One region of the Peribacillus sp. BM1 genome, then DNA from elsewhere that is predicted to be linked to it. Evidence: riboswitches for the same ligand, from Rfam matches in the RefSeq annotation. Region 1 holds a riboswitch; each other region holds the start of a gene.
What was found. Region 1 has a riboswitch for thiamine pyrophosphate ahead of AC1MGI_RS15105 (thiamine phosphate synthase). Riboswitches for the same ligand answer to the same signal wherever they lie in the genome.
Positions count from the first base shown of each region.

Region 2: it holds a riboswitch for thiamine pyrophosphate, as region 1 does, so the genes downstream of both, AC1MGI_RS06100 (ABC transporter substrate-binding protein) here and AC1MGI_RS15105 (thiamine phosphate synthase) in region 1, are expected to answer to the same signal.
Region 3: it holds a riboswitch for thiamine pyrophosphate, as region 1 does, so the genes downstream of both, thiW (energy coupling factor transporter S component ThiW) here and AC1MGI_RS15105 (thiamine phosphate synthase) in region 1, are expected to answer to the same signal.
Region 4: it holds a riboswitch for thiamine pyrophosphate, as region 1 does, so the genes downstream of both, tenA (thiaminase II) here and AC1MGI_RS15105 (thiamine phosphate synthase) in region 1, are expected to answer to the same signal.

Region 1 covers NZ_CM155259.1:3,121,068-3,129,390, forward strand. The annotation lists gene AC1MGI_RS15090 (thiazole synthase) at 1-499, opposite strand, end outside; gene thiS (sulfur carrier protein ThiS) at 503-706, opposite strand; gene thiO (glycine oxidase ThiO) at 711-1,829, opposite strand; gene AC1MGI_RS15105 (thiamine phosphate synthase) at 1,813-2,412, opposite strand; TPP riboswitch at 2,577-2,687, opposite strand; gene AC1MGI_RS15110 (transposase) at 3,382-3,642, shown strand; gene AC1MGI_RS15115 (IS3 family transposase) at 3,877-4,740, shown strand; gene AC1MGI_RS15120 (SagB family peptide dehydrogenase) at 5,313-6,896, opposite strand; gene AC1MGI_RS15125 (TOMM precursor leader peptide-binding protein) at 6,921-8,323, opposite strand, start outside.
Region 2 covers NZ_CM155259.1:1,235,971-1,244,293, reverse strand. The annotation lists gene AC1MGI_RS06125 (cold-shock protein) at 402-602, opposite strand; gene AC1MGI_RS06120 (TatD family hydrolase) at 814-1,590, opposite strand; gene AC1MGI_RS06115 (ABC transporter ATP-binding protein) at 1,587-2,324, opposite strand; gene AC1MGI_RS06110 (ABC transporter permease) at 2,317-3,087, opposite strand; gene AC1MGI_RS06105 (thiamine-binding protein) at 3,084-3,377, opposite strand; gene AC1MGI_RS06100 (ABC transporter substrate-binding protein) at 3,391-4,383, opposite strand; TPP riboswitch at 4,523-4,632, opposite strand; gene AC1MGI_RS06095 (hypothetical protein) at 4,766-4,900, opposite strand; gene AC1MGI_RS06090 (hypothetical protein) at 4,950-5,096, opposite strand; gene AC1MGI_RS06085 (DUF2179 domain-containing protein) at 5,437-5,985, opposite strand; gene AC1MGI_RS06080 (hypothetical protein) at 6,225-7,496, opposite strand; gene AC1MGI_RS06075 (DUF2691 family protein) at 8,057-8,323, shown strand, end outside.
Region 3 covers NZ_CM155259.1:203,926-212,248, forward strand. The annotation lists gene AC1MGI_RS00995 (ATP-grasp domain-containing protein) at 1-148, shown strand, start outside; gene thiE (thiamine phosphate synthase) at 692-1,330, opposite strand; gene thiM (hydroxyethylthiazole kinase) at 1,311-2,126, opposite strand; gene thiD (bifunctional hydroxymethylpyrimidine kinase/phosphomethylpyrimidine kinase) at 2,531-3,328, opposite strand; gene thiW (energy coupling factor transporter S component ThiW) at 3,297-3,818, opposite strand; TPP riboswitch at 3,973-4,077, opposite strand; partial or broken gene AC1MGI_RS01020 (AAA family ATPase) at 4,249-4,569, opposite strand; partial or broken gene AC1MGI_RS01025 (hypothetical protein) at 4,558-4,701, shown strand; gene AC1MGI_RS01030 (phosphatase PAP2 family protein) at 4,834-5,505, shown strand; gene AC1MGI_RS01035 (ABC transporter permease) at 5,774-6,970, opposite strand; gene AC1MGI_RS01040 (FMN-binding negative transcriptional regulator) at 7,339-7,950, opposite strand; gene AC1MGI_RS01045 (DMT family transporter) at 8,149-8,323, opposite strand, start outside.
Region 4 covers NZ_CM155259.1:3,658,224-3,666,546, forward strand. The annotation lists gene AC1MGI_RS17630 (acetyl-CoA C-acetyltransferase) at 1-1,141, opposite strand, end outside; gene AC1MGI_RS17635 (MerR family transcriptional regulator) at 1,900-2,433, shown strand; TPP riboswitch at 2,695-2,851, shown strand; gene tenA (thiaminase II) at 3,001-3,684, shown strand; gene AC1MGI_RS17645 (ECF transporter S component) at 3,707-4,300, shown strand; gene AC1MGI_RS17650 (ABC transporter ATP-binding protein) at 4,313-5,773, shown strand; gene AC1MGI_RS17655 (energy-coupling factor transporter transmembrane component T family protein) at 5,786-6,556, shown strand; gene AC1MGI_RS17660 (ABC transporter ATP-binding protein) at 6,726-7,520, opposite strand; gene AC1MGI_RS17665 (ABC transporter permease) at 7,495-8,323, opposite strand, start outside.

The DNA of each region.
Region 1 (8,323 bases):
TAAGTGGGTTGATAATTCCCTTACCAGAACCAATCGGTGATGCACCTGGCATAACAGCGTGTACCCCAAGTTCTTCAAGACGTCTTGCTAACACAACATCATCGGATGTATAGGGCAAAACAATAAATCCTTCTTCCAATAACATTTCAGAGGCTTTTAATGTTTCAACAGGATCTGGTAAAAGTGTTCGATCATCTCCAATTACCTCTACTTTAATCATGTCACATAATCCAGAAGCTTTTGCCAGTTTCGCAATCCGCACCGCCTCTTCAGCTGTTTTTGCACCAGCCGTATTAGGAAGAAGCGTATATTTAGACAAATCTAGTTGTTCAAGAAAATTGGGCTGCTCATCTGAAAAAATATTCATTCTTCTAACAGCAAAGGTTAAAATTTCTGCTTCCGATACTTCTACCGCCTTTTTTTGCATATCAAATGATGGATATTTACCAGTTCCTAATAAAAGTCTTGATTGAAACGTACGATCGGCAATTTTTAACATGTTTCATCCTCCTCCTACAAAATGAATAATTTCAACGACATTCCCATGTGAGAGACTCATTGTTTTATAGTTTTCTTTCATGACAATTTCCTTGTTGACCTCAACTACGACAATACGGTTTTCTAAATGATAGTGGGAAAGTAATTGTTCAACCGTATTGACTCCCTCTTGAAGATCAATATTTTTTCCATTTAATGTAATGGGCATTTTTTCACCTCCTTAACAGCAATGGCTGGCGGCGGTCGATTTTAAAGGCCTCCACCCATTCGTTTTTTATTTGTCTTTTAAGTATCAAATCACGAATCATTTGCCCCGTTGCAGGAGCAAGTAGGATTCCATTTCGATAATGCCCTGTAGCAAATAAAATCCCTTCTTCTTCAGGATGGTGCCCGATGAATGGTTTTTGATCAAATGTTTGCGGACGTAATCCAGCCCAAAAAGAATCCATTTTCATATCTGCAACAGTCGGAAGCATCGTTTTTGCCTTCGCAATTAAAGTGTCAATCCCACTGAGACTAACTTTTTCATTCCAATCATTTTCAATCATGGTAGCTCCAATCACAAGTCTTCCGTTATTTCTCGGCACAATATAATAGTGATCATGAAAGATTGTATATTTTAAAGTCGCTTTTTCATCTATTACAGAAAGACATTCCCCTTTTACAGGAGTCAATTGATGGTCTAACCCAAGCTGTTTAAAAAATGTTGTACTCCAAACCCCGCTGGCAACCACAACATGCTTAGCCTCCACATGACTTGTTGCTGTTTGAATCAAGAAGCTATTATCTTTCTTTTGAATATCTAGTACAGGGGAAAATTCGAATAGAGAAGCCCCAAGTATTTGGGCACTTTTGGCAAATGCCTGACAAACAGCAATTGGCATAACATTGACATCGTCTTCCATGTAGGCTGCTCCTAATAGATTGGAAGAAACATCAGGTTCCCTCTCCTGTACAGCCTCTTTATCGAGCCATTTTACAGTCGGTTGAGATAAGATGGACCGAAGCCCATTTCTATCAGATTCATTGTAAGCAAGCTTTAAAATCCCTCCTTTTCTGTACCCTATATCGAAACCGCTCAAATGATTTAATTCTTCTTTAAGTTGGGAATAGGCATGCTGACTGCTTCTTGCAAAAGGGAAAAATACTTCAAAATCTCCGTCACATTCAGAGTGAGCTCCAAGCATACCACCCGCAGCACTTGTCGATTTCGAACCTATTTGATTGCCTTCAAACAATGCCACATTCATCTTTTCCTTTGCTAAATAATAAGCAATTGAACAACCAATTATTCCGCCGCCAATTATGGCTACTTCAAATTTTTGATTCATGATTTATCGCCTCATAATACTGTTTTGTTGAAGAGAATGTTTTTTCTGCGGAAAAAATCCCTGACATCACCGCTATGCCATCTACTTTCACTTGTTGCAAAGTATCTATTTTATTCAATGTAATACCACCAATAGCATAAACAGGGATCCTTAGCTCCTCTTTCATTTCGAGAATAGGCTGAATGCCATTTGGAGTCTTTCCTTTTTTACTGTTGGTCTCAAAACAATGACCATATAAAACATAGTCCGCGCCATCTCTTTCCGCTTTCTTTGCTCCCTCATAAGAATGAACAGAGCGTCCAACCCTTATATGAGGAAAATTTTGTTTAACCATTTTTACAGGAAGACCTTTTTCTGGTAAATGAACACTTGGGATACCCATTAACAAAGCAATATCCAAACGGTCATTTAGGATGATTTTATCTTTTTCAACACCACCATCCTCCATATACTGGAGCAAGGTAATGATTTCTTGAGCTGTTTTTGTTTTTTCCCGTATTTGGACAATATCGATCTTATCCTTTATCCTAATGATCTTAGATGCCAGATCACGAACTGATTGCATATCATCTGTTACAGCCATTAGCTTCACCTTTATCTCTCCTTAAATCCAATTAAAAAGCAGTTAGAACACCTTCTTCTAAAATCATATAGTATCAATCCTATTCAGCATTTTTTGTCCATAAAAAAACCACTCTCCTAAATAGAAAAGTGGTTTGGTTTGAAATTTGTTCACATGCAAACAAGTACAAACATTCGCTACTTTCCTACGCAGGTTCTAACCTGTTCAGGTTTTGAGGGTTTAAAAAGTAACTACTTTATTCTCAGCCCTTATCAAGGGATCCCCTAGCAATTTAATAATTTTATTTATTTGATTATTCTGATTCTAGTTGTAATTCTAATACAATAATTAGAATGTTTCAAGTGAATTCCATTCTATTTTAATCCAGTTTTAAATACTATTTTCTCAGATTATAATCTATCGTTGATAAATCAACTTTAAATTGATATATAGAAAATATTGGGATGTCATTTATAAGCAAATATTTTGCATGTATGATTTATGCAAAAATAATAGGTTATAGTTAGGGAGAATCCAGTGCTATAGGGGCTTTAATGAATAAACGGGGATTAATGATCTTAATATTTGCCAACATAGGTTTAAGTAGTAAATTAATTTCTAATACTGATTATAGTATTTTGTTCCTTATTGCGGTTATTACCACTGCCCTTACTTCCCCATTAGTAAAATGGTCTTTATACCGTAAAACAAAGGTTCAGATATAAAAAGTTAGTAACAAACGGTATTCTTAATCAAGAATCTAGTCCTACACATAAAAAAAGAGCGCAATTTTTATACTGGAATTGCTCCCTATAATGGAATAACCTATTAGTTTCTATGAGGTGTAGGTAACTTAGTAGAAGATCATTGCTTGAACCTTAATCAAATTAAGCACTAGTTAGTTCAACAAATAATGAATGTAGTATAGATGTATGGACACAACTTGGTTAAGTTATTAATATTGAACTAACGAGAGGACGTGTCCGAACTATGAGTCACAAACGCTATAATCAAGAATTTAAACAAACAGTAGTTGAGCTTTATCGCTCAGGTACACCAGTCAGTCAACTATCTAGCGAATATGGTATTTCTGAAGTGACAATTTATAAATGGATTAAGCAACACTCGCCAATTGAAGGTACACAAGAATTAACTGTGACAGAAGTAGATGCCATCCAAAAGGAAAATCTCCGATTAAAACAGGAGCTTGAAATCCTAAAAAAGGCTATGACCATATTCGCGAGAAAATAGATAGCGAAGAATTGATCGACTATATTACAAGTGAAAGCGAACATCATCCAGTACAGCTGATGTGTCGTGTTTTAAATATAAATGGATTAAGCAACACTCGCCAATTGAAGGTACACAAGAATTAACTGTGACAGAAGTAGATGCCATCCAAAAGGAAAATCTCCGATTAAAACAGGAGCTTGAAATCCTAAAAAAGGCTATGACCATATTCGCGAGAAAATAGATAGCGAAGAATTGATCGACTATATTACAAGTGAAAGCGAACATCATCCAGTACAGCTGATGTGTCGTGTTTTAAAGATGCCTAAAAGTACGTATTATCAATCTTGTCATAAGCAACCGAATAGCTATCATGTCGCCAATGAACAGCTACTTGAACGAATTCGTGTCATTCACCATGAAAGTAAGGGGCGATATGGTGCACCCAAGATCTTTGAGACACTCAAGCAAGAAGACTACACGGGCACGATTAATCGAATTCAACGCATCATGAAAAGAGCAGGCATTCAATCAAACACTACAAAAAAATACCGTCCTACACCGACACAGAAACCAGTAGAAGAACGAGAAAACGTACTGGAACAAGATTTTACAACAACGAATATTAATGAAAAATGGGTGGCCGATATTACGTACATTCATACAATTCGTCATGGTTGGTGCTATCTAGCATCTGTACTAGATTTACATACGAAAAAAGTGGTAGGTCATAAATTCTCTCGTAAAATGACAACAGAAATTGTACTGGAAGCTTTAGAGAATGCCGTACAAGATCAAAGCCCTGGGCCAGGACTCATTGTACACACGGATTTAGGTACCCAATATACAAGTGAAGCGTTCCAAGAACGCCTAAAGAAATACAAAATGATACCGTCATTTAGTCGAAAGGGATGCCCTTACGACAATGCTTGTATTGAATCATTTCACGCAACACTAAAAAAAGAAGAAGTATATCAAACGCATTATGATAGCTTTGAGACTGCGAGAATCGCCCTCTTTACATACATAGAAGGTTGGTATAATCGCAAACGAATTCATGGCAGCATCGGTTATGTAACACCAGATTCATTCGAAAAAATATGTCGAGCAACTGCATAAATAAGGGGATTCAAAAGTATTCCCCTTTCACATTTTTCATGTGCAAAATCTATGATTGGTTGTTGTACAGATCAAAAAACTTAACTTTTTTGTGTCCAAAATCTTGACGTAGATCCATAAATTTAAAATGAAAGTTAGTTTTTAAATTTATTCAGGTCAAATCTTACTATTTCTTCATTTTCGATAGTTACTACTAAAAAAGCAGTAATTGGATATTCAAAATTGTATTTTAATTCAAAACTGACTATAGCTTTAACAAATACTAGGTCATGAAAGTATTACGTCAACAGAAGTCTATACCCATGTAGAATTTGAACAGAAAAAGAAAGCGATTGATTCGTTTAACATTTTTTAAACCTTATTTAAAATTTAAATGAATCCACACAGCCATTAAACAACGACTCTAGGATTCATTCCTTTTCTAAATATTAAACTATGGAATCAATAAAGAAAAGCGAATCAAAGTAACATGATCTAGTTCTGCCCCGTTGTATTTGACATTGTGCTCTAAACAACAAAAAGACCCCCAACCAAAATGGTTGAGAGCAAAATAGAGCGTACTCTTGTCTCTCTTAGCTAAGCAAAATCCCTTTTAACCAGGTACGGGGACGGTATGGACCCACAGGGATTTGAATCAAGCTGGTTTTTCCTTTCGATTCGATTTCATAAAGCTCATCACATTGGTTCGCATCGAATCCTAGCAGTGGATGCCCCCCCATCCCTAAGGCACACGACACCAAGAGCAGTCGTTGTACGAGAATGCCCGCTTCCATCTGTTGAATGCGATATCCTCTATATCCTAATTTCTCTTTGAGGTGATTCTTGTCTCCAACGACATGCATACAGAGCGGAACTTGATACAGATTCACATTGGGCATTGTTAATCCTAATTGTAAAAACTGCCGGTAATCTCCCTGGGTTATTCCCCGAAGTGCATGAGCGTTTTTGTCATAAGAGTAGACACCACTTGGAACTCCCTCCACATTATATAAACTGCCATACAAAGAAACACGAGCTTCATCATTCCCATGTGTGTCGTCAAGGTCATTCGGATACGTGAAGGAACATGTCTCTTTTAACAAAGTGGCTAGTTGTGTTTGACTCACTTTTCCCATCATAAAATCGCTATCAGGAGAATATCGCTTCCTGCAAACCGTTGCGAGATCGTACGAAAAGTATTCCGTATCTGGAAGAAAAATCGACTCCATACCTAAGGAAGGTTTCACATTATTCTTTTTCTTTATCTTTACAAATGACTGCGTTGTTTCAAACATGGATGCTTCGTTAAGTTTTCTCAAACTAGGATAATCAACAATCCTCTTTGAACGGTTATAAGAAACATGCTTCAACAATGGCACTTCCCGGCACAATTCTGTAGCAGAAACAATTTCTTCACTATTATGATTGTTGTCAACACCATGGATAGATGGATTAATAGATAATGGGATAACCGCATATACACTTTCATCCTGTTCAGATAACCCAAGCAAATGATTAATAGCCCGATCAAGAAATTGGTAGCAGACCTCTGGAGAGAAACCTATCTGATTGGCTACTGCTAACGATTGCCCAATTAACACACCTGCATCTAACCCTTGCAGCCTGTAGGAAAAATTATTGTATTTATAGAAATTTTTCCAAAAAATTGTCGAGACAAAAACAGTGCAAAAACAGTCAGAAATATGAGAGTTATTTCCAAGACTTTTTGATAAGTAGACATCGTAATTTCCTTCTCGCACCAAGACGAGGCGGTGATGTGCCACATCGTAATGGTAAATTCCTGTTGGAGCGTCATCCAGCTTTATATACACATATAATTCATTGGGATATAACGCCCCTCCAGAGGGAACAAATCTCCGTACTGACTGGGCAAAGCTCACAGCTTTTTCCTTGCTTCCCTCGTTTAAAGCGAGTTGAGAGTATTGAGTAAGACCGTATACATACCATAAGAAATGACCAAGCTCCACCAGACTGGGTTTTAGATCAGCTTCTCTTTTCTGGAGTGCTAACGGTACATCTGCAGTAAGAGGAAACTCTGGTAAGCCTTGGTACAGTTTATAGGGAAGTGGTGCGTCTTCCCAGTCCACCTGCCAATCGGGTGGACTGATTTTATCCGTGTCAAAATGTAAATGGTGTATAAATGTTTCTAGCTCCAAATCTTTTGTCCTCCTACGCCTCAATTATGGGAACGGATGGGGATATGGATTTAACTGTTCAAACGATAACGGCATCTTCCTAAATCCTAGTTGCATCGGTACCCTGAGTACCCTCTCCAGCCCTTTCACACGGGTAAGGTGATGCCCAAATGTCATCGGTAACATTCCAGGAATCAATACCTTTACACAGAATAATCCGTTTCGTTTGGTTATAGGTGTTGTTTGGTCAACCACAATGACTTCGAGGTTTAATCGACGGAATCTATTAAGAATATCCTGAAGATCATCTTTCAAATCAGTATTTGCCGGCGACTGTTTGAATTCTTCAGCAAACGTACGCAATGGACGATGTTCATCTAATAAAAAATTCAGTCGTTCCTCTGCTTCTCGCAGACCATACATCATGCCATGGTCCTCCATGGTACGTACTGCGAATGGATCTTGTAGCATCCTTTCATATTTCTGCCGGTTTTCCTCCAATTTTTCATCATCCCTAAACATCATTCCTGCCAGCTCATAAATCGCACTTTTTACAGCCCGCACTGGATCAGGGTTAGCGCCAGCGGCACAAATAAGGTTTACACCTTTGGATTTTTTATTTTTTGCCACTGCCCAAACGCTTGGAATCTCATGTTCCATCGTAGAATTGTAAAAATGAAGGTCATATCCCGCTACCTCACGTATACGGTCGACCATCAGCTGTAATTCTTTATCGTTAGCAGAACTCAGATCAAGACGCGGAAGCGGGAGCCGGGCATACCAGGTTAATAAGAAAGAATCTCGCTCGACGACCTCCATAATAGCATGGAAAATGGCTTCCTCTAAACTCCCCCCTAATGCACATCCATTGGAGGTTTCATAAACAAAGCCCTCTCCATAGCCCAAACTGTAATAGGCGAGTAATTCAGGAACCAGAATAGGACGTTCTTGTAAGAACGAATAGCCCCAAACCCAATTCATTGGGTCATCAGGATTAAACGGTTTAAACGGAAAATGAGGCTTTTCATATTGATCCTTTTCATGTAAACCTACTGTTGCAGGATTTAGTGCTTGATTTTCTAAATGATGATAACTATCCCGAACCACCTTTCTTTTGCCTCGAGGCTCAATTCCGCAATATCGCTCCAAACCTTCTAAAATAGCAGTTAACTCACTCATTTCATAAGAATTAGACCTTCCTGCTACTCCCTCATCCGCTCCAAACAGTGGCATGTTCACTAAAACATCAGCAAAGGGCAGCGTGAAATCTTGGATTTTTCCATTCATGATCCCAGTACGATAATCAAGATAATCTTTGACAAGCACTGTTTTCAATTCATCCATTGAACGGCAGCGATAACCATCACCATTCAATTTAGGACTAGATTCTAACTTAATTTGAGCTAGTTCCGGTGTGTCATCAGGTATTGAACTGCACAACGGGCACA
Region 2 (8,323 bases), 1.9 Mb from region 1:
AAATCAAGAGTTCACATACCATCCTAATTATATGCAGAACTTCTTGTCCAATTACCTTTTTTTATATTATAGCTATTAAAAGTAGTAAGTCCAAATCTATTATATCGAGATAAAGTGAAAATTCAATCCGTGGGCCCTCACTGATTGTTAGTCCCGTTCTAGTGCCGCTAATACCTCCGCTCTGTTAATGCGGGATAAATAGTTGAACTAGGCTTTTCTAAAATAGCTATGTTATACTTGGAAAAACCTTTTATGTATTTTACCTTACTTGTTACTGTTGTTATCCCACTTGTTTACTGAGTGGGATTTTTTATTTATTTTGTTTATGTAACAAGATTAACTCTAAATCAAACGAAAGAAAGACAGACTCCAAAGTAGAGTCTGCCTTTTGCATGTATCAATTATGCTTTTTGTACGTTAGAAGCTTGTGGTCCACGTTGACCTTGTTCAACTTCAAAAGTCACTTCTTGACCTTCGTCAAGAGATTTGAAACCTTCGCTTTGAATAGCTGAGAAATGTACGAATACATCGTCTCCGTTTTCGCGTTCGATGAATCCAAAACCTTTTTCTGCGTTAAACCATTTTACTTTACCTTGTTCCATTGTTGTTGCCTCCTAGTGCGTTCATCACACATTATATTACTATCCTTGCTCAAAGTGACAATCGAGTCAAAAAGTTCTCACTTTTAGATTCCTACAGTACCGAACAAAAATAATTCCTCTTAATAATAACAGGATTTGGCAACGATTGCAAACTAATAAAAGAAATATTTTGGGTTAGGAACTCCGTTTCTCGTTAACTAGTCAAAATGATTTACAGCCCATAAAATTTTGTCGTACTTTTATACAATTCTTCGTATACCCTCTCTACCTGAATGTTCTTTATTTCTGCTATTTTTTGTACACTTCCATGAATCATTTTAGGATAAGTCACCGTATCTTGGAATGGTCCTTCGAACGGCCATGGTCCATCCGTTTCCACCATCAAATTTACTAACGGATAGTCTTTAATCAATTGCTGAATCTCCGTTTCATACAAGCAATCTGGGGTGACTGAAATATAATACCCATTTTGAATCATGCGCTGAACTGTTTTTTCGTCCCCTTTGAACCAATGGAAATGTGCCTTTGTTACCGAGTGTTTTTCTAAAAGGTCACAGACCAAAGGAGCGTCGTCGTATACCGCATGAAGAATAATTGGTTTATTCAGCTCTGAAGCCTTTTTTATAAAAATTTCCAATAGTTCAATATAAGGCTCAATCTGTATTTTTGGATGCTCGAACCGCAAGTAATAGGGTAAGCCCACTTCACCAATAGCAACCATTTGATGTTGGTGTTTATTCAAGAATGAACATAATTGACTCACTTCCGAATCACTCGGTAGCTCTTGTTCTGGATGAAAGCCGAAAGCAGGCTTTAGTCGTTTATCCATCTCTGCTAAAGCTAAATTTTTTTGAGAAGAAGCGAGATTCGTTGATACAGAAATAAGTGCCTCTACTTTGTATGCTTGCAAGTCTTTTAAAATGATAGACCGGGTACTTTCTGAATATTGATCAAAATGAATATGAGAGTCGATTATAGACTGCCTCACATAATCACCCGCAATTCATTGTATATCTTCTTTTTCCACGATAAAAATTCTTCGCTTAGCAAAATCGATGCTTGTCTTGGTCTCGGAAACGGGACGATAAACTCCTTTTTCACTTGGGTAGGCTTTTCTGATAACACAATAACCCGATCAGATAAATAAAGAGCTTCTTCAATATTATGGGTAACAAGCAAAATGGCCCGTTTATCTTCTTCCCAAACAGATAAGAGCCAATTTTGCATTTCCAGACGTGTGAATTCATCGAGTGCTGAAAAAGGCTCATCTAAACAAATAAGTGATTGCGGACTTAGCAGGCTGCGAATAAACGCCACTCTTTGCTTCATCCCTCCAGACAGTTCATATGGATAGGCATTCTCGTATCCTTTTAGACCCGCTTTATCAATCATCTTTAATGCAAGTGCCTGGTCTGTCTCCCCAACAATTTCTCCACCAAGCAGGATATTGCCGAGGACCGTTCGCCATGGCAACAGCGATGGACTTTGAGGCGTGTAACTAATCGAACCGGTTTCGCCATTAATACGTTTGCCATCAAGCCTAATTTCTCCAAAGTCTGGTGCAAACAATCCACCAATTAATTGAAATAAGGTGCTTTTTCCACTTCCAGAAGGACCTAATATGGAGACGAACTCCGCTTCTTCTACACGAAGAGACAACTGATCCAGTACTTGATTTTCACCAAAGGATTTCGATATGTTCTCAATTAAAAGTTTAGTCACGTCTCTTGCCATCTCCTTTCGGCTTCCACTTCACGATCATTCGTTCCATCGATACAATAAGGGCAAAGAATACCAAACTCAAAATCATAATCAAAAAGATCGCAACAAAGACACGGTCCGTTCGAAAGGATGACGAAGCTAAGGTCATATAAACACCTATCCCTTCTTTTGCCCCAAGCCATTCAGAAATAACTGCTCCCATTACACTGTATGTAGCGGAGATTTTCAAGCCTGAGAAGATGGATGGTAGCGCATAAGGCCATTCCAGCTTCCAAAAGATTTGTTTCTTTGTTGCCCCAGCCATTTTCATGTAATGCATCAGCTCTGAACTCGTTTGTCTAAACCCATCCAAAGCAGCCACTGTGATCGGAAAAAAACAAACGAGCGTAATGACAATGACTTTAGGTAATATACCAAACCCGAACCAAATAACAAGGAGTGGAGCCAACACAATGATTGGAATGTTTTGTGAGAGAATGATGATCGGATAAATGGCTTCTCTAAGCTTCGGAATAAGGTGTAGACCAACAGCAACTGCAATGCCCACACTTGCTCCAATTAAAAACCCCAAGATTGTAAGTCCGATCGTCGATGTTAGATGGTGATGATAATTCGGCCATCCAGCAGCTCCTTCTAACCATATCTGCGAGGGGGAAGGCAGGAGCCATTTTGGTATTTCAAAAAGCCGACAAGAAACTTCCCATACGATGAATAAAAGGATGAGGACCAGAGCTGGTCTCCATCCTTTATACCAAATCTTCATGGGCGATATTTCTCTGTCAATTTATCCATAGATGCACCGCTTGGTTGATAAAGAATTTTCACTTGAGAAATCACATTACGACTGCCAATCTCAATCATCCGTTGATTCATTTTCTCGATAATTGAAAAGATTTCTGTCAAATTCCCTTCCATGGTCGTTTCAAGTGGATGAACTTCATATTTAATTCCAGAGTCATGAATAATCGCTATTGCTTCATCTACATAAGGAATCACATCTTCCCCATTTTTTGTTTTCGGGATAATTTGAATGCTTACTAATGAGTCGCTCATGTTGCTTTCCTCCTTATTTCGGTAAAAATTCATTGGTGAATGCCTTTTTTGCGTCTAATTCACTTTCAAGCAAACCGTTCTCAAACATCCAGCTCGCATAGTTTTCCCAAACCTTTTGATCTTGAACACCCCATTTTGAAGCGTCGTCTTGATATTTCGGTGATAACCACTTTTGGCTTGCCTTTACCAATTCTGGGTCTAAATCAGGAACTGCCTTAATTAAAAGGTCGGCCGCTTCTTCTGGATGTTCAATCGTATAATGATAGCCCTCGGAAACTGCTGCTACAAAAGAACGAACAGTATCTGGATCTTCTTTTATTAAATCTTCATTAGTTGTGAGAACAGGCGTATAGTAATCTAGCTTTTCCGTATAATCGGTCAAATATTGCATATTCAATTTCTCCCCACGCAGCTCAGCTTCTATACCTGTCCATCCATAATAAATCCAAGCAAAATCAATATCTCGTTTAACCGCTGTGAAAAAATCCGTATCTCCCATATTCACAATATCGATTTTTTCCACATCTCCATTTTCCTGCTTCATCAAAGAAGATAGGACAGCTTTTTCTACAGGTGCTCCCCAACCACCATACGTCTTTCCTTCGTAATCTTTCGGTGAGGTAATTTTCTTATCAACTGGGGAAGCAAATCCAGACGTGTTATGCTGAATAATGGCAGCAATCGAGACCAATGGCACACCTTGTACACGCGCTTCTGTCAAAGATTCCTGGTAGCCAATTCCGAACTCTGCTTTGCCCGCTGCGACAAGCTGGTCAGCTCCCGCCTCACCTGGCATTATAATCTCAACATCCAGCCCCTCTTCTTCAAAATACCCCTTTTCCTTTGCAACATACAAACCAGTATGATTCGTATTCGGCGTCCAATCTAAAACAAGAGTAACTTTCTTTAATTTCTCCTGATTATTTTCCTTCGAACCATTGTCCTGACTATTCCCACAAGCAGCAAGAATAAGCATCACACTAAGTAAGACTAACCATTTCTTCATTACATTTCCCCCTTGAACATGTCATTACAAAGCAGCAAACGAAGAAACAAGGTGGAAAATATGTAAACGTTTAATAGGAACCGCGCTACGCAAAAAAGCACCATAGGTTTATCCCTAGGGTGCATATCATAACAAATGAGTCCTGTTTAAATATGTTCCCTACGCTGGTTTTAACCAGATCAGGTTCCAAGGGTATGTATCTATTGGATACGGTCTCAACCAGCAACACTGGTCCCCCCACATGTTTCATTATTCAATTCGTTTAATGCTTCAATATCTATTAACTTTGCCATAGGTCTTGTTAATTTTCAAGAGATATGTTTATGAAATTACAATTAGAATGGGCAAAAAGAGCCAATAGATTGTTTTTTTGCCATTCATCTTACTTAGATGTGCTATACGAATCCCCAAGCATGGCTAGATCCTTTTTCCAAATAACTTTCCAATTGTGGTTCACTGTCGCTTGGACCGTATTTATTTTATGTATATAATTGGCAATTAGTTCTGTCATATCCATTGGAATATCCTTCACAACAGGCTGATCTTGATTGTCCCCATATTTAGAATTATTCTATTTCACTCTCCATATTCTTCAGAAAAACAGCCATACCTGAGATAAAGTTGTCTAGTTGCTCTTCTGCTTTTACATGTACATATACTAGTCCATCTTTATTGACTTCATGTTCTTGCTCAATAATAAGAGTTGTAGGCAAACTAATATCTTTATTTACATACTTCTTATAATACGCTCCAATCAAGCCATTGTTAATAATTTCTTAGATTTGTAAATTTAGTTTGTTGAGGAGGTTAAAAATGAGTATGGTGGACTAAGGGAAGGTTTGATGGATACAGTGCGGGATTACAGCAAACCGCTGCCGGTATCCCGTAATGATATGGGTATCTTCTACGTGGGCGCAGCAAGTAAAGATGCTGAATTATTCTGCTCCTGTAAGTACCCCCAATGCAATGAGCGGCCTGCCGGGGCTACGGCGGGAAGTATGTTTGTATGACTATCCATCATTTTAAGAGGGATATCCGTGGCTGGCAGTAAGTTTATTTCCCCATGTGTGTTTGAGTGTTTTTCATATTCTTTTTCATGGCCTTCACTAGGAAACCGCCTTTAAACCTTCGTGGTTCATATGAAACGATGAAAGCCTTATTGTCATATTGTTCAATAAAATTCATGACTTTCGTTTCAACATTCCGCTTTGTCAATATTTCTAATTGGTACCTTTTGCTATCACGGCCGTTCCCTTCAAAGATGGTCACTCCTAGTCCTTTATTTCTTAACGCTTCAATTAACTCTTCATTTTTGTTCATTAAATTAACATATAGCGTAGTGTATCCAATTGCTAATTTATTTTCAATGCGTGTTCCAAGATAAAGCCCCACACCAAAGCCAACAGCATAAACCATCTTTTCAGTGATGCTTTGATTACCGGAAAATATGATGGATAAGCTAAAGATCGAGATTAAAGTTTCTACTATACCGAGTAATGAAGCTGCTATACTCATGTTTTTTACTAAAAAGATCGTCCGTAGTGTCATAATCGGGACATAGACCAGTTGAAGTATAAAAATCACAAGAAGATTTAATAACATAATGAACTCCCTTTTCTATAAAAATTTTTTCTGGATGTTAAATTGAATTTAGCCTTAGTCATTATTGTACTTTTTCCTGCAAAGGTCCGTTCGTCCCTATTTGATTCACAGGCATTACCGCGGTCCGCCTTTTATGGCCGCCACGATACTGTAAACCAAACATTTATCCTATAGGATAAATGTAATCATCCCTGTGAAATGGTCTTTGCGATCACAGGGATGAAAAGTTAAACATTCAATCAGGTACCCGTTTCAATCTTTAGCAAATGCTGCGGTGCTTCACTGCTGAACGCATTGCTAATATTTTCCCAGGCCTGCTGTGTGTCTATAAAATCGGTATAATGCTTTTTCACATTGCGGTGATAGTTTTCCAGTTCGGTAGCTATCTTCATGAAATCATTTCTGTCAAAATACTCACAGATTTTTGGCAGAGTGGCGGCCAGCTGTTCACGCATCTCCTGAATTCTTTCCTCATAACTTTTGGGATCCGTAATATATAACCAAAGTGGTTTATAGCGGATCCAGCCGATACACGCCTTGTAAAAACGTTGGATAACCTCTTCACAGTTCGCTTTAATGGAGTCTAATTTCGGTGGCAGCACTCCATCAAGCAAGTTCTTGTACATTGAGAAACCGTCGTGGAAAGTATAGCACGGCACACGCAACACTTTACGATCATGAAGGCAGGTTGCTAAAAAGGTATCTTCCCCACGAGCGTTCGGAGGATTGTAAAAAGCATTGACACGATCAGAATCTGTTAAATTTATACAAAGATTAGAGCCGGAGATAAATTTAGAATGGTTGACTTCCTCCACCTCTTCGGCCTGACCATTTACGAGCACCCTCGTGTCTGCATATGTAACACCGCCGTTTGCCATCACCGATTTAATCGTATCCCAGTTGACAATATCGTTACTGATGGCTTGAATGAAGATCTGAAAATCGGACTCCTGTAAAATATCATTAAATTCGAGATATGGAATAGGAGAAATATACCCACAGTGATGGCCGTTCGTAATATCGGCATACTGAATATGTTCAAGGTGGGTACGTAGTCCTTGCTGACCACTCCATACGGCTGTTCCGCGCGTGCTCACAGCTAAAGGATATTCATCGTCATCAAGGAAAATCAGATAATCAATGCCTTCCTTTAAAGCCATATATTGAATAATATTGCGTTTGCCTGCATATCCTCTCTCGAAAACAAGCTTTGCCTGTCTTTCATTAATAATCCCCTGCTCGATTAACTGGCCGATTTCTGCCTGCATTTTTTCATTTCCAATAAAGCAAGTCCCATCAACTAATTCTAGTAATTCTGAATTGATATTCGTATAGTCTGTAGGCTTTGTATTGTGGTATTTTAAATCGTAGGCAACAAATAGGTTTAAACTCACCTTTTCGCTGGTTGTTAATTCAGTTTCCCTCCAATTAAGAATATAGGTCTTTAAAACTTGCTTGAATTGTTTGCGTCCTGTTGCAAAGCCAATACCTACTTTAATTTCCTTTTCCACTAGTAATCCCTCTTCCTATTATTTTCTTATCATTCATGAAATAGTTCTCTTCCGCACAACAGGCAGCACTGAATTGATTACGCAATGGACTGGCCTTTTCTATAGATGAGACAAGTTTCTATGTAAAATTGAAATATTTATCGGAACAATCGTTCTATTATACTCATTTGTTGTAAAAACGTTGTCAGCTCTTTACACTTCCTTGGCGGACTGCTTTTCATAAAATTCGCAAAACTAAATGCATACCGTCGCCCCCGCATATTCGAGAATTTCCGGGGGGTCTCTGGCACCTTTAGTTTTTAAATACCCAAATATTAATAGGTTTAAACAGGGAGTTTTTTTGAAAGAAAGGGAGAAGATATAAAAACGATAGGATCAACCTTAGTGGACAACATCAATTAATAGACATAACTGATTTCATGAATACTAAATAAATAAAAAAAGAAGGCAAACGGGCGGAAATAGCCCTAAAGAAAGCGAAACAATAGGTGGATTTCACAAAAGTTTTAATTGGTTTAACCTTTCTCCTTATTTGTAGTTATTTCGGGAGGTGCGATTTTATGAGGAGAGGAATCAGCTTTGAAATTTCAAACGAGTATGGAAGTTTGCTTGGAGAAGTGCTAAAGCCTATTGATATTACTGCTTTTAATTGGCGAATTGGCAGCGGTGAGTCATATATGGTAGTTGATGACCAATTAGATAAAGAACTTTTCTCGGAAGACAGAGATGTTATTAAGGGTGCAGAACTTAAAAATTTATTAAAACCCAATAAGTATTATATTATTTCCGCTGATTTACAAGCCTTTTCAAAAGGTGAAGTGCCCCAT
Region 3 (8,323 bases), 1.5 Mb from region 1:
ACCACGCAAAGGAAAGATATTACGGCCCCCTTTATCGATGGGAGATCGTTATGGATACGTGTTAGCCTCCTCATATAATAAAGAAGAAGCCAAACAAATGGCAATAGTAGCAGCTAAAGAGATTCGTTTTAATCTTGAAAAACTATAATTATTGCGAGCAAAACTTGAAAGAAACAAGAAGCGCCTTTAGTTCTATTTCCCTTTTACAAATTGGACAGCCTATATAGGCCACTAAAACATCTAACTGAAGTTATTCAAAATACAGTGCTTCAATTTTCACATGAATCCCTATGAATCAAATGAAAATTAAATTGCCTCATAATGATTAAAGCGTATAGGATTTACTACGTAAAGTTAGAGGTTATTATCGGTTTATTCTAGTACTAAAAAAATAGTAAGTAGATGTAAATTATAGAAAGACATGAGCATCATACCTATGTTTGTAAAAGCTTATCCTTTTGCGAAAGTCATTTTCATAGACTTTCGCATTTTTTATTTTTAGTGATTTCTTCAGTAATAGTAATAGCACTGGCGTTACAGCGAAAGGAATCGTATACATGTGATTCTTGTCAGCTTGTTTTAACTGGGCGAAAGGCAAGAGAGACAAAGGTTATTTTATAGGTTATGACCTCACACTCTATACATCGTTTACCATGTCATATAAACGATATATAATCGAACTGCCAAATTATTAGAGAACTAGTGCTGTCATCATTTGTTTTTTTAAAAATTCCGCTGCTTTTCTCGGATCATCTGCTTTCATAATCGCCGATACAATCGCTGCACCACAAATACCGCTATCGAGAATTTGTGGAAGATTAGCAGAGGTTATGCCTCCAATCGCAACAGCTGGAATGGCAACAGCTTGGCAAATCATTTTCAGTGCTCCATGCTGTAGCATCGAAGCATCCTTTTTTGTTACAGTTGGGAAGACTGAACCTACCCCAATATAATCAGCTCCCTCTGCCTCAGCAATCAAGGCTTGTTGGACATTTTTAACGGAGACACCAATCTTCATGGACACTGGAACTAGTTTCTTTACGACAGATAAAGGGATATCACTTTGCCCAATATGAATGCCTTCTGCTTCTACTGCAAGCGCAATATCAACGCGGTCATTTATGAAAAGTGGAATAGAATAAGTCGCAAGTAATTGTTTAATTTTTAACGCTTTTTCATAAAAGACTTTTCCATCGGCTGTTTTTTCTCTTAATTGAACAGCTGTAACTCCTCCAAGAATGGCCTCTTCAATAATTTGCTCAAGCTTTCCAAGCGGGATCGATTCCTCTGTGACAAGATAGAGGCTAAGATTATCTCGTAGCATACTCATGTAATTGTACCTCCTTCATCCAAGTCGCTCCGTTCATCAGCGAGATCGTATCAATTAATTTCATTCGGAAAGTCCCAGTTCCTTCTCCTTCTGATAGCTTCTTTGCAGTTAATTCACCAGCAATACTCATGACGGAAATTCCCGCTACTGCTGCATCAAGCATCTGATCTGTAACCCCTGCAAAGCAACCAATTAAGGAAGTAGCCATACAGCCTGTTCCTGTCACTTTCGTCAAAAGGGGATCGCCATTGTTCACTAAAACAGTCGTTTCACCGTTACTAATTGCATCTGTTCTACCACTTACAACGATTGTACTGTTTAGTTCTACCGCTGCCCGCGCAGCAAGGTCCGCTCCTGCTAGAGATACCGTACCTGAATCAACACCTCGCGTCTGACTTTTCCCTCCTATTAAACTATAAATTTCACTGGCATTCCCTCTAATAATGCTCATCTTCACTTCATGAAGAATCTTCTCAGCCATCTCGATTCGATAAGGTGTTGCCCCAGCGCCAACAGGATCAAGAATGACCGGGATATGAGCAGAATTAGCAGCTTTTCCAGCTAAAATCATTGCTTCACAGGAATCGGCGTTAAGCGTCCCTAAATTTAAGACAAGTGCATTTGCAATTTTCGCCATATCTGCGGCCTCATTGACACTGGATGCCATAACAGGAGAGCCGCCAATGGCAAGGGTACTATTCGCACAATCATTGATCGTGACCGAATTGGTTATATGATGAACAAGCGGATTGGCACTTCTTACTTCCTTGAATAATAATTCGATTCTATTTTGCATGTCATTGCCTCCATATTTTTATCGTTTTAGGAGAGAAGACTCCCACTTCAATTTTGTGCAGGGCGTAGCCCAAAAATAAGTGGGAGTCTTCTCGCCTTTCCGCGCAAAGGAACACACGTTCCTATATCGTGATATTCCTGTACAAGTTGTTCTTTGAAAACTGAACATATGAGGTTGGTACAAGAAAGGCTTCGTACCGTAAAATGTTCAAGCAACATTCGCCCCACACGTATCGAAGTAGCGAAAACCAAGCAGAGTAGAACGTGTGGCAGTTCAACGTACAAGATATTAAGCACTAACCGTAGGGACTACGGGGTTAGCCTGCTAAATAACTGGTGGATACACTGGTGGTCGCAGGAATCCCCCACTTCAAATTTTTGTTAGAAAATTAAGTTGTGGGTAGTTCAAGATTGGTGTACTTTCTGAAATTGATAGAAATGGTTGACTGGACCATGGCCATTCCCAATGGCAAAGCTGTTACGGATAGCTTGCGTAATATATTCTTTTGATTGACGGATGGCATCCTCGATTTCAAGTCCGTTTGCCAAGTTAGCCGCAATGGCTGATGAAAGGGTACAGCCCGTCCCATGTGTATTTTTCGTATGAATTCTTTCACCATTCAACCATGAATAATTTGTCCCATCATAAAAAAGATCATTTGGATCTCCGGCAGAGTGTCCACCTTTTAACAAGATGGCCTTCGCTCCTAATTGCTCGAGACCCTCGCATGCTTCATATAAATCTTGTTTCGATTGAATCGTTATTCCCGATAGCGTTTCCGCCTCTGGTATATTAGGAGTAACGAGCGTAGCCATTGGGAGCAAGTGCTTTTTCAATGCTTCTACAGCATCCTCCTCCAGAAGATGATCCCCACTTTTAGCAATCATGACTGGATCAAGGACAATGTACTGAGGTTTATATGTATAAAGCATTTCAGCAACCGCTTCAATCGTTTCCGCCGAACCGAGCATGCCAATTTTCACCGTATGCACTTCAATATCGTCAAAAACGGCAGATATTTGGTCGCGAATGATTTCTTGGCTCATCGTTTGAATCGAACGAACCTCTACCGTATTTTGGGCGGTAACAGCTGTGATAACTGACATGCCAAACACATGATGTGCAGAGAATGTTTTTAAGTCGGCTTGAATTCCCGCTCCTCCACCTGAATCAGAGCCTGCGATTGTAAGTGCTGTTTTCATAAAGTAACCCCTCCAAATATTTATTTTTCAAGAAAACCTTTAATAAAATAAACGCAATACTTGCACCTGCTAAAGAACTAATTGAAAACGCTGGTAAAAAGCCAAATAAAGCCACTTTTTTCCCTAAAAACAACAGGGCAAGTGGATAACAGGCAAGCGCACCAATAATCCCGGTACCTATGACCTCACCTACACAAGCGAAACCAATCTTATTTGTATACCTGAATAATAGTCCTGCAAGCAAAGCCCCAATCATGCTCCCTGGAAAAGCAAAGATAGAACCCGTTCCAGCCATGTTTCGAATAATAGAGACGAGTAATGCCTGGGCAATGGCATAGCCAGGCCCTAACATAACGGCCGTTAATACGTTCGCTAAGTGTTGGATCGGAAAGATTTTGGCAAAGCCCATTGGAATAAAAACAAAGGAACTAGTCAGTGCTGTTAATGCTGTAATCATGGCAGTAAGTGTGAGCTTTCTAATGGAATTCATCGTTTCATCTCCCTTTTGTGTGCCCCATACATTGACCAAAATAGTTTGGAGCATTTTAAGTGGTTTGTTTAAAAAAGCCACGCACTCTGAAATAAAACCAAAAACCCCCTTCCTGAAAGTAGGAAAGGGGTAGATATCCACATATAAACTAACTGAGCTAATATCTCCACTTCCCTCCGCCGGCATGATCCGGTTCAGGTTCAAAGGGTCTAGAACAACGTTCCATCTCAGCCTCTTAAAGACTCCCCTAGTGCAATGTATATTTAATTACTGTCATCATACCATGCTGGAACAAAAATGCAATGCCTGAAAATTTGAAATTGATATTTTTTTAGGACGAGATAGGAAAATTGGATTCATGTAGCGCCTATTAACAAGCAGTAATACCTCCGCCCTTTTTTCAACAGAAAAAGCCCTACAAAGAATATTGCTAAATGTAAAAGATATAATCCTCCGGCAAAACCCTTTTTAAGAACTTCTTTGTTCGTTCTTCTTTTGGATTCACAAAAATATCTTTAGGTGTTCCTTCTTCTACTACAACGCCGGCATCCATAAAGATCACTCTATTGGCTACATCTTTCGCAAACGACATTTCATGCGTGGCGACTAACATCGTTGTTCCTTCATTGGAAATATTTTCCATGACGGTCAACACTTCACCGACTAGTTCTGGATCTAGTGCAGAGGTTGGTTCGTCAAATAGAATGATATCTGGGTTTAAAGCGACCGCTCTTGCTATACCAACCCTCTCCAAAGATACTATCGAGACGTAAGAGCTGGACTGCACAATCCACCAATGGATGACGCAACAATAAAGAAATTAGCTATATCCGCCATTGAACAAAATCAAGCTGATTTTAGTCATCATGTACCAGCAAAATAACTAGTAGGAAGAGTCTGGTATCAGTTACATAATTGCTTTTGCAATTGGACCCCAGGCTCTTTTTTTGGGATTGCCAGCCTCCATTTTGATGTATAATAAACATCAAAACGTATATGGATTGTGAGGAATTTTATGAACATGAGACAAAAGTCTACACTTGCTCTATTTCTTAGTCTGCTTTCGCTCGCAGGCTTTGGTTTGGTTGCTTTCTTCGTCAGTAACCAACAAATTGCAGCGTTTGATCAGACTGGAATCAGTATTAGCCAAGGTATAATTTCACCGACGTTAACACCACTGATGCTATTTTTCACTTTTATCGGCAAAACAGTTTCTTTCTTGTCCCTTTCTTTGATTATTTCGTTTATCCTTTACTTCGTGTTGAAACGCCGTTCTGAACTTATTTTATTTCTAGCAGTGATTGTTGGCTCGAATGTTCTTTCACAAGTCATTAAATATGCCTTTCAAAGAGAACGACCTGGAATTAATCCGTTAATCGAAGTGACTAGATACAGCTTCCCAAGCGGACATGCCACCAATGCCATTGCTTTATATGGGTTTCTGGCGTTCTTGATTTGGCAGTACATATCCAAAAGATCTAGTCGGACTCTTATTATTCTTATAAACGCGGTCCTTATCCTGACAATCGGCTTCAGTCGAATTTATCTAGGTGCACACTACCCTAGTGACATCCTTGGTGGATATTTCACGGGCGGATTCTGGCTTGCTAGTACAATCTGGTTTTTTCAGCGTTATCAGAATAAGCATGCAATGGATACTTCACAAAAAACCGTTACATACGCTTAATCACTATTTTCACATAAAGTGAAACTTCAATCAGTGGGGTTCTTACTGCCCGTTAAGCGTGGGACAAAAAGTTATCCCCCTGATTCACATCACTTCAGGGGGATATTTCTATTATTTTTTTAATGGCAGGATCGATACCGGATTAAAGGACAGTATGACTAGCTGTTAAAAGATTTACTTTTATAGGGGCCTACCGCATGTCCGTCAAGCTAAAGCAAGCCATTACTACCAACTTGGGAAACCTTGAATGATAAACAATGACTTTTCATCAACTTATTTGCCCTTGTCTTCTATTCGTATTTCTAATGAATGCAATGACGATAGCCAAAGTAATAATAAAGTAAATGGATATTGCCCATAACGCTGTTTCGAGCCCTGCTTGCATTCTGCCGTTATAATAAAGCAACGCCCTCATTCCATCTACCATATATCTAGTAGGTAAAATGGAACTAAATATTCGATGAACAACTGGTAAGGTTGCCAGAGGGATTGCTCCACCGCTTGAGAAAATCCCCATAATATTTACCGGGAACATCACCAACATTCCCCAACCACCGAATAACAGGGCAAGCGATTTAAATAAAAAGAACATGGTTATACAACAGAAAAAGGTGAACAAGAAAATAATCCATATGCTAGTAGCATGGGAGCTTCCAAAAAATCCGAATACCGATAATTGCAAAATAACTGAGACACAAAAGGATAAAATTGCCCCAAATATCAATTCAGATGTCAGCAATTTCGATTCACTTAATGAAGATTCATTCTTTTTTAGAATACCGTTTCCCCTCATCAGATATCCATGAATCATATTTGCTCCCATGAGTCCTGAAATAGAAGTAATAAGGATCATCATGAATGGAGTCATTCCTTTATTTAGATTAACCGGAAGCCCCAGTACATTTTTCATAGTAAACTTAACAGGATTATCTAATAGTAAGGCATTGTCAGGGGATAGAGTAATCCCTTTTTCATTTAATTCATTCTTAAAGTTGTTACTGAACGCTTCAGAAGTGGCAGAAGCAACTGCTTCAAGTGTATTACTAGCAATCATAGATGCTGATTGACCAACCCCCTCATTTAATAAAATTTCTAACGTTGCTGCTTTTCCATGGCCATTGCCTGAAAGTAGTAATTCTCGTACTTGAGAAAGACCCTTTGAATAATTTGCAGGAATAATTAATGCACCATAAGCTTTGTCATTTTTTAAATCATTCAATGCTTCTTGCTTATTAGTAGCGATTTTCCATTTGAAAGAATTCCCATTTTGCTTTTCGATAAGTTTTAATAAAATAGCGTCTCCCATATGGCCTCTATCTTCGTTCACAACGATTAAAGGAACATCTGTTAAATTTTGATTTCCCCCACTAAAAACAGGTAAGTAAACACTTACCATAATGAGCATGAGTAATGAAATTAACCAAATTGGAAACCAAGTAGAACTTAATTTATATAATTGCTTCACAATTTCATCCCCCATATTTCGTATACACTTATTCACAATTAGTTATGTGCAATATTGAATACGATTATTAAGGGTTCTACCGACAAAACACGGATATTATACGCTAAGCAGATTTCAATCTAAAAAAAGGCGAATTCCTTACGCATAAAGGAACCGACTTTTTAGTTTGGCTTGTTAAAACTAGTTTGATTTTCTCTGCACTTTTAGTAAAAAGGTTCTATAAGTGTCCCTTTAATGTAAACACATCTCCGTCATAAACTTTTATTACCTCATATATTCCGTCAACGAATTGATCTAAAAGAAGTTCAACAAAAAGGGCGTTAATCCTTATTGGATCAACACTCCCGTTCGTGTAGTAACATTCAACCTTATTTTTTTAGGTTTGCTTTCATTAATAATGAAATCTGTTGCTCATCTGTATTTGAAATCTGTTCCAGTTGATTAACAATTAACTCTTGTCTCTTCAATGGATGGTTTTGACTTAACTTTGCTTTTCCTTCTATTTTGTTGATTTTTATTTTGAATCCTTGAACTCCCTTGTTCATATCAGCGAGAAACTCAGCATCTACATCTTGTAAACTGTATGAACTGTCAGGAGCTTCATACTTCCATACCATATCATGTAAGGAACTCATTAACTCATGTTCATCCTCTAATAGTTCGACTTCTCCGTAAACATGAACGGTCACATAATTCCATGTTGGTACTGCTTTATTCGTCTCATACCAAGATGGGGAGATATAACAATGCGGACCATGAAAAATAGCTAAAACGGTTTGATTTTTGATATCTTTCGACTGAGGATTAGGACGAGCAAAATGTCCATATAAGTGTGAACGATCCTTGTTCAAAATTAACGGTAAATGAGTCGCAAAAGGCATTCCATCATGTTGAGAAAAAAGAGTCGCAAAACTATGTTCCTTCATAATGTCAAAAGCAAGTGTTTCGTCTTTAATTTTAAAATGTGCAGGAATATACATGTTTTTTTCTCCTCTCAGAATCTTTTCTTATCATTAAATTTATAATTTCTCTATAAGATAACCGTTTTTTTTACCACACTCCTCTTTATCAATCACAACTTCTTCATCTAATACAATTCGGTCATTCCATAATCTATATGCCATACGATTCATACCTTTTCATATTTAATTATTTAGCTATCTCTATTGAACAGGCAGTTAGTTTTTCTCTGATACAGCTCCTTTTTTTGATACGGGAGCATTTTTGCCTAATATAACAGAAAAGACAACAATCACTGCTATTACAAGAGTGAAAAATGTGATGGTTTCATCTAGAAATACTGTGGCAAATAGAATCATCAAAAATGGTTGTAAGTATTGAAGCTGACTAATT
Region 4 (8,323 bases), 540 kb from region 1:
CAATACAAAGGCTTGCGATTCCAAAATGTCCACCCCGCCGTTTGAGCTCGTACGCTAGTGATAATAGAATTCGCGCTCCACTCGCACCGACTGGATGACCTAGTGCAATCGCACCACCATGGACATTCGTTTTATCACGGTCAAGCCCTAGCTCCTTCTCAACTGATAAATATTGCGCAGCAAATGCTTCATTTATTTCGACTACATCCATGTCAGCAATCGTCAATCCAACCTTATCCAATGCTTGACGGATTGCTGGGGCGGGGCCTATTCCCATAATTGAAGGGTCTACACCAGCCACTCCCCATGACACAATTCGCGCGAGTGGTTGTACACCTCTTTCGCCCACAGCTCTTTTACTTGCAACAATAACAGAAGCTGCACCGTCATTAATCCCACTCGCATTTCCTGGTGTCACGGTTCCATCTGTTTTAAATGAAGGTTTTAATGACGCCAATTTCTCTGCTGTTACATCCCCTTTTATATGTTCATCCACGGAAATAGACTTGGTGCCTTTCCGATGTGGAACTCCAACAGGAACAATTTCTTTCGCAAAAACACCGGTGTCTCTCGCTTTGGCTGCACGTTGTTGACTTAACAAAGCGAACGAATCCTGTTCTTCTCGGGAAATCGAGTAGATGGATGCCAATTTTTCCGCTGTCATGCCCATTCCACTGCCTGCATACTCATCCGTTAATGTACTTTGCAACATATCGTCAAAAACAAGCGTCCCGTATTTCGAGCCACCAAAACGCGCGTTGAAATTCGCAAAAGGTGACATTGACATATTCTCCGCACCACCAGCAAGCACGATTTGAGCCTCGCCTAATAAAATATGCTGTGCAGCAGATACAATCGACTGTGCACCTGAACCACATAAACGATTCACAGCGTATGCGGGAACCTCAAAAGGCACATCCGCCTTTAAGCCGATATGTCTCGCCAAATAGGATGCATTCGTATAGGAATGAATAACATTCCCATAAATGACATGATCTACATCTGTTGGCTGTATGTTTGCTCTTCTTAAAGCTTCCCGTGCTGTCGCTGCCCCTAAATCAGCTGCCGAAACTTGAGCAAAGGATCCTCCAAAACTCGTAAATGCCGTTCGAGCCCCTTCTATTACATACACATCACTCATGCATCTACCTCCTCCTCAACCAAGTATCAGAATATTCAATATATAGTAGAATTATAACCGTTTAGTTTTTTAAGTCTAGATTTTTCTGAACAACCTCTATAATTCAAAGTGTTTTTATTCCTCAAAATTTCCTCTTCTCACACTTTATTCTGCATTAACGGGCAGTAAGACCCCCACCTCAAGGCTTAGAGAATCGAAGAAGCGTAGGTGGGGGACCACTGCCCAATCTAGTTGCGGCTCCTAGCCCCTCCGAGGTCATAAGATGAAATACTCTGTGGCAAACTACGCCACGCCGTATTTCATCTTATGCTTGTCAGGGCTGGGCAGTCGCCTCACTTTTTATGTAAAATCCCGATTGGTGAGATACAGTGAAACTTAATTTTGTGGTTTTCAAAGGCATAGTTGAGGCCCACAGGATGTGGGTCACACAGACGTTGCCGCAGGATGCGGCGTACTTAGTCTGTGATTCATTGATTCGGGTTCGTACTGTCGATTGGTCGAAGCGAAAGCGAAGATCTTAGCGACAATAGAACGGGACTAACAATCAGTGGGGGATGAAGAAAACCCCACTGATTGAAGTTTCACTTTATATAGATTTCCTCATTCATAGGAGAGTTGAATTCTTCAAAGCGAAATCGACATCTGTTAAAAAATAAGGGGCAAATCCACTTTCTTTGCCGAATCTAAACTTGTTTTGTCAGAGGGAAAGGAAATCAGCGAAAGAGGAAGAATTGTATAGTCATTAGGAGGGATTTTTAATGAAAAATTCAGGGTCAGTAGCAAATGAATTAGGAATTTCTCAAAGTACGGTACAGCGTTGGGTCACAGCATGCAATATGGAGATTGAGCGTAATTCACATGGTCACTACTTATTTACGGACGAAAACATACAGCAATTGAAACAAATCCAGCAGCAATTAAACGCTGGATTAGTTCTCCAGCAAGTTGAACTGGGAGAGAAAAAGAGTAGAAAAGGAGCAGTCAAGCCAACTGTTCAACCTCCTGAAAATCAGATTGTCATAGAAAAACTTCTGACAACCGTTCAGGAGTTAGAAAGACGACTCGATGATAAAGCCGATAGCGTAGCATCTTACCAACTCCTTCAACATCGTCGAGAAATTGAAGATCTAAACAAACAGATTGAAAGCATGGCTAAACGGATTGAAGCGCTTGAGACTGGAAAAAACAATGAAAAAGGGATGTCATTATCTAGTAATCCACTTGTCTTTGACGGAAAAAAAGCACCAAAAAAGCAAAAACGACGGCATATTTTCCAACTTTTATTCGGCTAATCAAGCTCCGGGCAGAATCTTCTGCTCTTTTTTTATACCTTCACTGTGAAGGTAAGTCGTGCTCTCGAGACAAAGTCATAGAAATAAAACAAACAGTGCAATTTTCAGTATTGATCGCCTACTATCCCCATTCAGTCAAAGCTTATTTGCATATCAATCTGCAACGTTTAGATAATCATCAAACATTCCTATTTTTCATAAAAGATTGACAATCAAAAAATTCATGATACTATTTAGACAAATGACAATTAAATAAACAATTTTTACCACTAGGGGTGCCTCTTGAATGGGAAATGGAAAGCTGACAAAGATATTTGAAGCTTCTTATGACCGAAAAGGCTGAGATTAAAGTGAGACTTTAAGACCCTTAGAACCTGATCTGGATTATACCAGCGTAGGGAAGTGGGGGCGTCTATACTGAGGACACCTATTTTGTAACCAATCAAAACCACTTTCTTATGCTAAAAAGGAAGTGGTTTTTTATTTTTTAAAAGAAGATACTGGGCAATTTCATATATCTATCTGTGTCTCACTTACTACTAATAGAAAAAATGGAGGGCAAATCACATGACATTTTCAAAGGAAATTCGTAAAGAAGTTGATCATATCTGGGAAGCAAGCTTTCACCACCCGTTTGTTAAAGGAGTTGGAGATGGGACACTCCCACTCGCCTGTTTTCGCTACTATGTGATGCAAGATGCTTATTATTTATCTCATTTTGCTAGAGTACAAGCTTTAGGGGCAGTAAAAGCAACAGATTTATACACAACGAGTCGACTTGCCAGCCATGCACAAGGAACGTATGAAGCTGAGCTATCGCTCCATGACAATTTCTCTAAACGATTAGGCATTACTGAAGAGGAAAAGAAGAACTTTAAACCTGCACCTACTGCTTATGCATATACGTCACATATGTATCGTGCTTCCTATTCAGGACATTTAGGTGACGTAATTGCGGCAATCCTGCCATGTTACTGGTTATATTATGAAATCGGTGAAAGACTAAAAGGTTGTACACCAGAAGAACCGATTTATCAAGAATGGATTGCTGCATATGGCGGCGATTGGTTCCGGACATTGGTAGACGAACAGATTAAGAGAATCGATGAGATTGCTAACAAAGTGACTGAGGAAGATAAACTACGAATGAAAGAGCATTTCATCCTTAGTAGTCAATATGAATACTCTTTTTGGGAAATGGCGTATCAGTTAGAAACGTGGCCGGTTCAAAAAAAAGTACTAGAAGTATAATAATCCAATTCTAAAAAAGGAGATTCATAACATGACAAAAGGGTTAAAATTGACAGACATATTAGTGACGATTGTAATTGCCATTGCATTTGGCATTGTCTATATTCTTTGGGGTTCCGTATATTATGCTCTAAAACCAATCGGCTTACATGCCGACCAATTTATGTATGGCATGTGGTTTATTGCGGCTAATGTTGCCTTTTTTATCATCCGTAAACCAGGTGTTGCATTGCTTGCCGAAATTGCAGCGGCGTCCGGTGAATTTCTTTTAGGTTCCCCATGGGGGCTAACCGTGCTTCTGTATGGCGTTGTCCAAGGTTTGTTTGCAGAGCTTGTCTTTATGGCTTTCAAATATAAACGATTTCATATTTCCGTAGCGATATTGTCGGCTATCGCTGCATGCTTAGGATCGGTCCTAATGGATTTCGCCTATGGAGAAATCGGTGATCTTGCTGCTTGGAATTTAACATTATTTATGTTTGCTAGATTTCTCGGGTCTATTCTCTTTGCAGGTGTGTTTGCTTACTATTTAGTGAGAGTTTTAGAAGCGACAGGCGTAACAAATCTTGTTCGTCCAGCATCAAGTAAAGATTATGCTGAACTGGATCAAAAGTAAGGGTGGATAACTATGGAACGAATTGCACATGTTGAAAAGTTACGATTGAAATTCCCTGGAGATGCGTCCTTATTATTTAAGGACTTCTCTTCTACCTTTTACAAAGGGGAAAAAGTTCTCCTTCTCGGGCCATCAGGTTGTGGAAAATCGACGCTTTTACAAGTTTTAAGCGGCTTAATTCCTCATTCGATTGACGTTCCCATGAAAGCTGAGGCACTTTTATGTCCCTCTTCATGGGGGTATGTTTTTCAAGATCCTGATAGTCAGTTTTGCATGCCTTTTGTTGATGAAGAAATTGCATTCGTTCTTGAAAATATGAACGTTCCAAAACAACAAATGATTGAGCGAATCCATCATCACTTACAGCAGGTCGGTTTATCTCTACCAGATATTCATACTAACATTCAAACACTATCTGGAGGCATGAAACAACGCTTAGCGATAGCATCGATCTTGGCCCTAAAACCAGACGTATTATTTTTAGATGAACCAACAGCGATGCTTGACCCTAAAGGAACGAAAGAGATTTGGAATGTATTAAAAGAAGTCGGCCAAGAAAAAACATTGATTATTGTAGAACATAAAATTGATCATGTCCTAGAATTCATTGAACGAATCATTCTTTTTAATGAAGAAGGACAGATTATAGCCGATGGACCAAAAGAAGAAATCTTATCAACGTATCAAAATGAAATGAGGGAACAAGGAATCTGGTTTCCAGGTATTTGGGAAGAGTATCTAGAAACTACCTCCCTCTTACGTTCGAGGACGCCCTTTGAAAAAAAGGAGAAAGTATTAGATGTGCAAAGCTTTAAAGGATTTAGGCAAAAGGAAGAAAAAATCCGGGTAGATCATTTGCAAGCTTATTCAGGTGAATGGATTGTTATAAAAGGCGAAAATGGAGCCGGCAAGAGCACTCTTTTACATGCTTTCATGCAATTTATCAAAACAACAGGACATTGTGAATTAGTAGGAAGCCCGATAAAAAAAGGAAAAAAACATGCGGATCTCGTGACATTTGTGTTTCAAAATCCCGAATTTCAATTTGTCGCAAATGCAGTCTATGAAGAAATCGCCTACTCATTAAAGATAGACAAAAAGGATACCCGAGAAATAGAAGGTAAAGTCGAAGAACTTCTAGAACGGTTCTGGCTAGTAGACCATCGTAATAAACACCCATATCAATTATCGATGGGACAAAAACGTCGTTTAAGTGTAGCTGCATCGATTGTAAAGGAACAAAAGCTAATTCTTTTAGACGAACCTACTTTTGGCCAAGATTCCAAAAACACCTTTGCGTTACTTGAATGGATGGAAGAACTCAGACAAAAAGGTACGACGATTATCATGATTACCCATGATGAACAGATTACAAACAACTTCGCAACAAGAATCTGGACAATTGATGCTGGGAAAGTGATCAGCGATGAAATGCAAAGTATGAACATGAAGACTGAATTAGTATCCGTGTAATGGAGGAGCGTCATGCAATTAGATTTTTCAAGTAAAGAAACATGGCTACATCGGATTAATCCTAGCCTTAAGTTATTCGTATTAATGATGTTGTGTATCGTTGTGTTATCGGTTCATGATTTACTATTTATGATGAACTTTACAGTTATCGTCTTGATTTTATTTTTGTGTTTTACAGGACAGCCGCTCAAACGAATTTTATTACTTTTCATTCCTTTTTTTGTTGTATTTTTATCGACTTCTTCTTCGATGATTTTATTTGGACAAGGAAACACCACTTGGTTTAAGTGGGGGCTTATTCATATTACCGAAGAAAGCTTTTTTAGAGGACTTCTTGTTGGTTTTCGTGCATTACTATTTGCAGTACTAGGACTAACCTTTGCCTTAACTACGAGACCCGTCTATCTGTTCTATTCTTTAATGCAACAAGTCAAACTCAAACCTAAATATGCTTATAGCTTTATGGCAGCCTTGAGATTAATTCCGATCATGCTGGAAGAATTTCAAACGATTCAAAATGCTATGAGAGTGCGAGGAGTGGTCAGACAAACAGGGATACAATCCGTTTTTTTTAAAATGAAAGCTTATGCCATCCCGATGTTATCAGGGAGTATCCGACGTGCACACCGGATCGCTGTGGCCATGGAAGCAAAGCGTTTTTCCGATACGAAGAACCGAACGTATTATTACGAAATCGGTTTTTCTAAGCATGATCTTGTATTCATTTTATATTTTGTCATCTTACTTTTGGCAGGGTATTATGGAGCGGTTAAGGGGATTTGATGTTTTTGATATACCAACGATCTTTTTTAAAGGATGTTGAATGGTTGAACTTATAGATCGCATACATACATCGACTTAAGATATTCGACCCACATCTCCATAAAAAAAGCAGTGAGATTTCAAAAATATCTCACTGCTTCTATATTCATCATAATAACATTTTCCTTTTTTAAATCAATACCGCTCGATCATTCAGCATTTTTTCACCTTTGATTCGTTGGAATTCATGAAGAAGCTTCTCTACGGTTAACTTTTGCTTTTCTTCGCCTCTTGCTTCAAAGATAATTTGACCTTTATCCATCATAATTAAAGAAGTACCAAGATCAAGGGCTTGTTGCATATTATGCGTAACCATTAATGTCGTTAGATTGTTTTGACTAACAATCTCCTTTGTTAGGTTAGTAACAAGGTCGGCACGTGATGGATCGAGTGCTGCTGTATGTTCATCAAGAAGCAATATTTTCGGATTCGTGAAGGTCGCCATCAATAGTGACAATGCCTGCCGTTCACCGCCTGAAAGCATACCCACTTTCGCATTCATTCGGTTTTCCAATCCGAGGTGTAGCGTCTCGAGCTTTTCTTTATAAAAGCTGCGACGACTTTTCGTGACGCCAAATTGCAAGCCTCTTTTATTCGTTCTGCCATAAGCGATTGCCAAGTTTTCTTCAATCGTCATATGTGGCGCAGTTCCAGCCATCGGGTCTTGGAAAACACGACCAATCATTTTGCTTCGCACATACTCATCAACCGGCGAAACATCTTTACCATCTATGATCACTGAACCTGCATCAGGGATCAGCTTTCCGGAAATCATATTCATTAGTGTCGACTTACCGGCACCATTGCTACCGATGACGGTCACAAATTCACCTTTTGCAAGGGTAAGCTCGAGAGATTTTAGCGCTAGCTTTTCATCTGGAGTTCCTTGGTTAAACACTTTATATATCTGATTTAGCTGTAGCAACCTCTTTTGCCCCCTTCACCAATGTTTGCTGCAATTGCAGTTCTTTCAAGCGTTTCTTCTTCATGCTTTTTTCTTTCTGCTTATCCTTTAACTGCGGAATGATTAGGGCACCGATGACAATCGCTGCGGTGATTAATTTTACATCCCCTGTTTGTAAGAATTGAACTTGAAGCGCGAGTGCAACGACAAGTCGGTATACAATCGCACCGCCAATCACAGCAAGCGTAGCTCGTGCAATCGTTTTTGCTCCAAAGATCGCTTCACCGATAATAACAGAAGCAAGGCCAATGACAATCATGCCAATCCCCATGCCAATATCGCTAAAGCCATTGTATTGGGCGATGAGAGAACCAGAGAAAGCGACTAGTGCATTACTAATTGCAAGTCCAAGCACTTTCATGTTATCAGTATTGGTGGAAAAGCTTTTCACCATCGATTGGTTATCACCAGTAGCGCGGATAGCAAGCCCAATTTCTGTTTTTAAGAATAGCGATAAGGCAAATTTTATGACTAGTGAAATGACGAGCATAATAAATATAATCGCCCATGTGCTCGGAACAGAATTTCCAAGTCCTAGCAGTTCCATTCCTTTATTAAAGAAGGCATCCAATCCTGTTTTTGCCCAAATTTCCTTAACACTCGTAATGATCGTTGATTCCGAAAATAACGGAATATTAGATTTGCCCATAATTCGTAAATTAATCGAGTATAAGGCAATCATCATCAAGATCCCAGAAAGTAGCGGATTGATTTTCCCCTTTGTATGCAAGAGACCTGTAATCGAACCAGCTGCAAAACCCGCT